DNA from 2 places in the Paramixta manurensis genome. Region 2 is predicted to be linked to the other one. Evidence: predicted binding sites of a transcription regulator. Region 2 holds the regulator's gene; the other holds the start of a gene.
The links. The regulator CRP, encoded in region 2, controls carbon source genes, mostly activating them, when cyclic AMP is high. The targets are predictions, from matches to a motif close to ATGTGANNNNNNTCACAT.

Region 1: a site for CRP is predicted at 1,477-1,494, ahead of deoC (deoxyribose-phosphate aldolase). Genes of this name have one in related genera too.

Annotation. Positions count from the first base shown of each region.
Region 1 covers NZ_CP054212.1:778,907-782,071, reverse strand. The annotation lists gene deoA (thymidine phosphorylase) at 1-387, opposite strand, end outside; gene deoC (deoxyribose-phosphate aldolase) at 487-1,266, opposite strand; gene PMPD1_RS03855 (TatD family hydrolase) at 1,646-2,416, opposite strand; gene PMPD1_RS03850 (patatin-like phospholipase family protein) at 2,413-3,165, opposite strand, start outside.
Region 2 covers NZ_CP054212.1:373,113-376,277, forward strand. The annotation lists gene PMPD1_RS01695 (YccS/YhfK family putative transporter) at 1-878, opposite strand, end outside; gene crp (cAMP-activated global transcriptional regulator CRP) at 941-1,573, opposite strand; gene PMPD1_RS01705 (OsmC family protein) at 1,872-2,276, shown strand; gene PMPD1_RS01710 (phosphoribulokinase) at 2,325-3,165, opposite strand, start outside.

The DNA.
Region 1 (3,165 bases), 410 kb from region 2:
CGCTTCCAGTTTATCCAGCGTTCCACCGGTATGACCGAGACCGCGCCCGGAAATCATCGGCACATAGCCGCCGCAGGCCGCAACCATCGGGCCTAGCATTAGCGAGGTTACATCCCCCACGCCGCCGGTTGAATGTTTATCCACCACTGGCCCATTAAGATTGAGGCTGCCCCAGTTCAACACGCTGCCAGAGTCACGCATCGCCATGGTCAACGCAACACGTTCAGGCAACGACATATCATGGAACCAGATGGTCATCGCCAGCGCGGCGATTTGGCCTTCGGAAACGGTGTTGTCACGTACCCCATTAATAAAGAAACGAATTTCGTCTTCCTTTAATGCGTGGCCGTCACGTTTTTTACGGATAATTTCTTGTGGCAAAAACAAGGTAACCCCCTGTTTAATCGAATCGGTCAAGGCGAGAAAAAGTCGGTCAAACCCGGTAAACGCCCACCGCGTCGGATGAACGTTTACCTGGGTGGCAGATTAGTATTTACTGTCGCTGGCGGCGCTCTGGTAACCGGCCGCGTTCAGCAAACTCGCCAGCAGGCTGGAAGCGCCAAAACGGAAATGACGCGCATCGGCCCACTCACTGCCGAGAATATCATCGGCCAGTTTCAGATAGAGTGCGGCATCATCAGCGGTACGCACACCGCCCGCCGGTTTGAAACCAACGCTCGCCTGCACACCCTTATCCCGGATCACGCTCATCATGATCTGCGCCACTTCCGGCGTCGCATTAACCGGCACCTTACCGGTAGAGGTTTTAATAAAATCGGCGCCAGCCTCAATCGCAATTTCAGAGGCCTGACGAATCAACGCTTCTTGTTTTAACTCACCGGTTTCAATAATCACTTTCAGCAACACGTTAGCTTGCGCACAAGCTTCTTTACAGGCTTTCACCAGCTCAAAACCCACCTGCGTATTACCGGCAATCAACGCGCGGTACGGAAACACCACGTCAACCTCATCGGCGCCATAGGCGATAGCGGCGCGCGTCTCCGCCAACGCAATATCAATATCATCATTGCCATGCGGAAAATTGGTCACGGTCGCGATACGAATCTCCGGCGTTCCCTGTTCACGCAAGGCTTTGCGGGCCACCGGAATAAAACGAGGATAGATACAGATAGCCGCAGTATTGCCTGCGGGGGATTTGGCCTGATGGCACAACGCAATCACTTTCGCGTCGGTGTCATCATCATTCAAAGTCGTCAGATCCATCAATTTGAGCGCGCGCAGCGCCGCAGCGGTAACATCAGTCATGGTACTCTCCGGTAAACAATTTCAGTGAGCTTTCCAACAATGGGATACTCAACACGAGGCCTTGGTTCCATGAAGAGTCGTTGAGATCCATCTCACCGCGAAAAGCGAGCTAACTCGCCAGAATGTTACTATTCTAACGTTTTGCCCGCCCCCATTACCGTGCTCACAATCACATTTAATTAAGAAACAGCTGTCGATACTAAAAACCAATCGTGACTAACATCACATTTAATCGCTGCCCGTGCGGGCCAGACGACACCGTTAGGGCAGATGATAATCGGCTATCACGATAATGTTATAATTCTAACATTATTCAGCCAGCGTCATAGGGAAAAATGCATCAAGATGAAAAAAAGGAGAGGTAAGCGAGGAAATACGCCTACAGAGCAAATACCCGGCGCGTATTTTCACGCAGCGCATTCGCCAGCGTTTCCGGTGTTTCCGTACGCAGTTCGCATAATATCTGCCAAACGTTACGGATGCGCTCGGGTCGATTGGGTTGCCCCTGAAAACCGTTGAGTGGCATGTCTGGCGCATCGGTTTCCAGTAATAAGGCGGACAGAGGGAGCTTAGCGATAGTGGTGCGGGTTTTAGTAGCGCGCGGATAGGTGATAGTCCCACCGACGCCAATCGCATAACCGGCATCAATAAATGCCTGCGCCTGCTGTAAGCTCCCGGCAAAACCGTGCACCACGCCACGACGAGGCACCTCGATACGACGTAAATGCATGGCTAATTTATCGTGCGTGCGCCGTGAATGCAGAATCACCGGCAACTGGTACTCGCGCGCCAGACGCAGTTGGGCATCCAGCAAGGCCTGTTGTTTTTCAAACAGCGGATTTTCCATATACAGATCAAGCCCGATCTCACCAATCGCCACCAGCTTTTCTGAACCCTGCCGTAGATGCTGCTCCAGTAACGCCAGGCTGGCATCATTATGGACGGCAACCGCCATTGGGTGCAGACCAAGCGCAGCATACAGCGGCGCATGTTGTTCCGCTAACGACAGCACAGTTTGAAAACGCGAGGCATCCACCGCAGGTACGATAACCTTCTCGACGCCAGCCTGCTGTGCTTGCGCCAGGCTGGCTGCTTCATCCCCGCTAAATGGCGGGAAGTCAAAATGGCAGTGGGTATCGACAAAGGTCATGCCAGTGAATCTTCATCATAATTTGCATCATTGCCCACAATATCACCCGCTACCGGGTCGAGGATAATCGGGGCGCTGTCCGGCTCATTCGCAACCGGCGCGGGCGGCGTAATCGGATGATGGCGGATAAACGACTCGCGATCGCCCTCACTCAGCCATTGCCCTAAAGTCGCGAGGAAATAGCGCCCACAACGACGCCCTAAGTGATAATCCTGATTCAGTGATGCAATACGGCTACCCAGTACGCTACTGGCGAGCGGTTTGGGCGGATAAATTTCAATAATACGCAGCCGCCCCGGCGGCTGCTCAATAAATTGCTGGATCTCGTGATAGCTCTTCTCATGCAATTGCAGGATGTTGACCAGCGGCTGTAGCGCACTTTCACCCAACCAGCGCTCCATGCGCTTTACCCATTGCGGCGTGTAATACATTTGCGAAGGCACGGTACGGATCACCACAATAGTATCTGCGCCGCGCCGTGCCGCTTCGCGCACCGGAATCGCATCGCTGATGCCGCCATCAAGGTAACCAATACCGTCCAACTCGACGCCGGGACGATAAAAGCCCGGAATCGCGCTTGAAGCTTTAATGATATTGAGCCAGGTATCGGCCGTTGGCGCGAAATAGCCAGGCGTGTAATCATCGCTGCGACAAGCACACATATAGAACTCTTTCCCGGCGGCAAATAGCGTTTCGGCCTTAGCTATGGAGAGCGGGAACTCTTGCGAAGTGATCTCTATCAACCAATC
Region 2 (3,165 bases):
GTGAAACGATCGGGCAGCCGGTGGTAGAGAATGTCATCGGCCAGCTCGCGTAACCGGGCAGAGATCAGGTTGGCGTTCCAGCGGATCACCGCCTCAGCATGGCTCTGCTCTACCAGCTTTTGTACTTCTTCCGGTTGATGCAAGCTCACCGAAATATGTTCTTGTAGATCGAGCGCGACCTGAAACGCGCGCGTCAGGCGTTTATGGCTATTGTTTCGGTTGGCGGCCAACATATGCATTTGCTGATAGCACATGTTAATCAGGTCGACCGCTTTCTGCTGGCGCGCCAACAGCGGCGGCAGCGCTTTCTCCGGATCGGTTAAACGGGTAAGTAAGGTGTATTTCGCATCGCAATAGTCGGCGAGTTCACGATAGAGCAGGCTCAACGTTTCACGCATTGGTTGCTCTTTCCACAGCGAAAACCAGAACCAGTTAAAGAAGCCGTACCAAATAGTTCCGCCAATATAGAGAAGCGGTGGTGCCCAGATCGGCATGCGGCCGATCAGGCTGAGGGTAAAGATGGCGGCAATCAGTGAGGCCGGCAGTAGACGCGCATGGAGCGGGCTGATTTCTCCGGTCACGCCCAGTAATAGCGGCATGGCAAGCAAGATAGCCGGTAAGGGAATTGCGTGTTGCGTCAACCACTGGATTAGGAAACTGCTGGTGGCAAATAAGGTGCCGCCGACAATCAGGCGCTTAAAAAAGCGCTTATGCGGCGTATCCAGACCGGCAATATTGCAACAGGCAGGCACCAGCGAGAACAACAGACCCTGTTGTAAGTTACCAAATAGCCAGCCAATCGCGACCGGCAAACAGAGCACCAACGTTTGCCGCAACGCATAATTGACTTCAGGGTGATAAATTATTCGCCGCCACATCCGCTTATCACAGTATAAAAAAACGGCGCGATACCAGGTATCACGCCGTGGGTTTAGAGAGCTTAGCGCGTGCCGTAGACGACGATGGTTTTGCCGTGCGCGGAGATCAGATTTTGGTCTTCCAGCATTTTCAGGATACGCCCGACGGTTTCGCGTGAGCAGCCAACGATCTGGCCAATCTCTTGACGCGTAATTTTAATTTGCATGCCGTCCGGATGTGTCATCGCGTCGGGCTGTTTTGCCAGATTGAGTAAAGTTTGTGCGATACGTCCCGTCACGTCGAGGAAAGCGAGGTTACCCACTTTTTCCGATGTGACCTGGAGGCGACGCGCCATTTGCGAAGAGAGGCGCATGAGGATGTCTGGGTTAACCTGAATCAACTGACGGAATTTCTTATAGGAAATTTCAGCCACTTCACAGGCCGTTTTTGCACGGACCCACGCACTACGTTCCTGACCCTCTTCGAACAAGCCAAGCTCGCCAATGAAATCACCCTGATTGAGGTAGGAGAGGATCATCTCTTTGCCTTCTTCATCCTTGATCAGCACGGCTACGGCACCTTTGACGATGTAGTAGAGCGTTTCGGCCTTTTCACCTTGATGAATTAGCGTGCTTTTGGATGGATATTTGTGAATATGGCAATGTGACAGGAACCATTCGAGTGTAGGGTCTGTTTGCGGTTTGCCGAGAACCATTCGCTGTTATCCTCTGTTGTAATCGTGCCCTAAACACAGGGCAAAGTTCCCTGTTAGGCGTGGAAATATTCAAACATTTTCCTGGCAGGAAATTTTCCGGGCCTCTGTTTCGAGCTAAGCTCATCAAATTGTCCCGTTTTCGCTTTTAATGGCGAAATATTACAGCTTTGTTTGTAGCACAGCTTTAGGCTACTGTCTTCTGTTGTCTCGCTTCAGCATGACGGGAATCGTTGATGTTTGCCGTTTTATTCGGGTAAGCGTAGTCTGACATGTCAGAGAAAGGTTAGGAGGAAGTGCGATGCAGGCGCGAGTTAAGTGGGTTGAAGGGCTGACCTTTTTGGGAGAATCCTCATCGGGTCATCAGGTACTGATGGATGGGAACTCAGGCGATAAAGCGCCAAGCCCAATGGAAATGGTGCTGATGGCGGCGGGCGGCTGTAGCGCGATTGATGTGGTTTCGATACTGCAAAAGGGACGTAATGAGGTGGCGGATTGTGAAGTCAAGCTCAGCTCGGAGCGTCGGGAAGAAGCGCCGCGTATTTTTACCCATATCAATCTGCATTTTATCGTTAGCGGTAAGGCATTGAGCGATAAAGCGGTCGCGCGGGCGGTAGATTTATCGGCGGAAAAATATTGTTCGGTGGCTATCATGCTAGGGAAAGGCGTTGAGATTACCCATAGCTATGAGGTTGTGGCGTTGTGATCCTGCGCCAACGATAATGGGATGCCGGGGCCCGGCATCCTTCTGGCATTACTCGATTTTTTTGCCTTCCATCAGCCGTTTCACCAGCGGCGACATAATCAGCTCCATGGCCAGCCCCATTTTTCCACCCGGAACCACTAGCGTATTGATGTGCGAGATAAATGAACCTTGCAACATCGCCAATAAATAAGGGAAGTCGATATCTTCCAGACCCTGGAAATGAATCACCACAAAGCTCTCATCCAGCGATGGAATGCCGCGGGCAGCGAACGGGTTTGAGGTATCGACGGTGGGAACGCGCTGGAAGTTAATATGCGTGCGTGAAAACTGCGGCGTAATGTAATTAATGTAATCTTCCATTGAACGCACGACCGAATCCATCACCGCTTCACGCGAATGGCCGCGCTCACTGGTGTCACGTACCAATTTTTGGATCCATTCAAGGTTAACGATCGGCACCACGCCTACCAGCAAATCGACCTTATCCGCCACATTATGCTGTTGGGTTACCACGCCGCCATGCAGGCCTTCATAAAACAAGATGTCGGTAGGTTCTGGTAGCGGCTGCCAGGGCGTAAACGTACCCGGCACCTGATTCCACGGCACCGCCTCATCATAGGTGTGCAAATACTTGCGCGATTTACCGCGCCCATTCTCGCCATATTCGACGAAGGTTTGTTCCAGCAGGCCGAAATCATTCGCCTCCGGGCCGAAGTAACTGATGTGCCGCCCTAAATCACGCGCTTTGCGAATGGCCATATCCATTTCCGGGCGCGTATAGCGGTGGAAGCTATCCCCTTCCAGTTCAGCGGCATGTAAATCCAACTGCTGGAAAATCTTACGAAACGCGAGGCTGGTGGTGGTGGTTCCCGCGCCGCTTGAGCCGGTG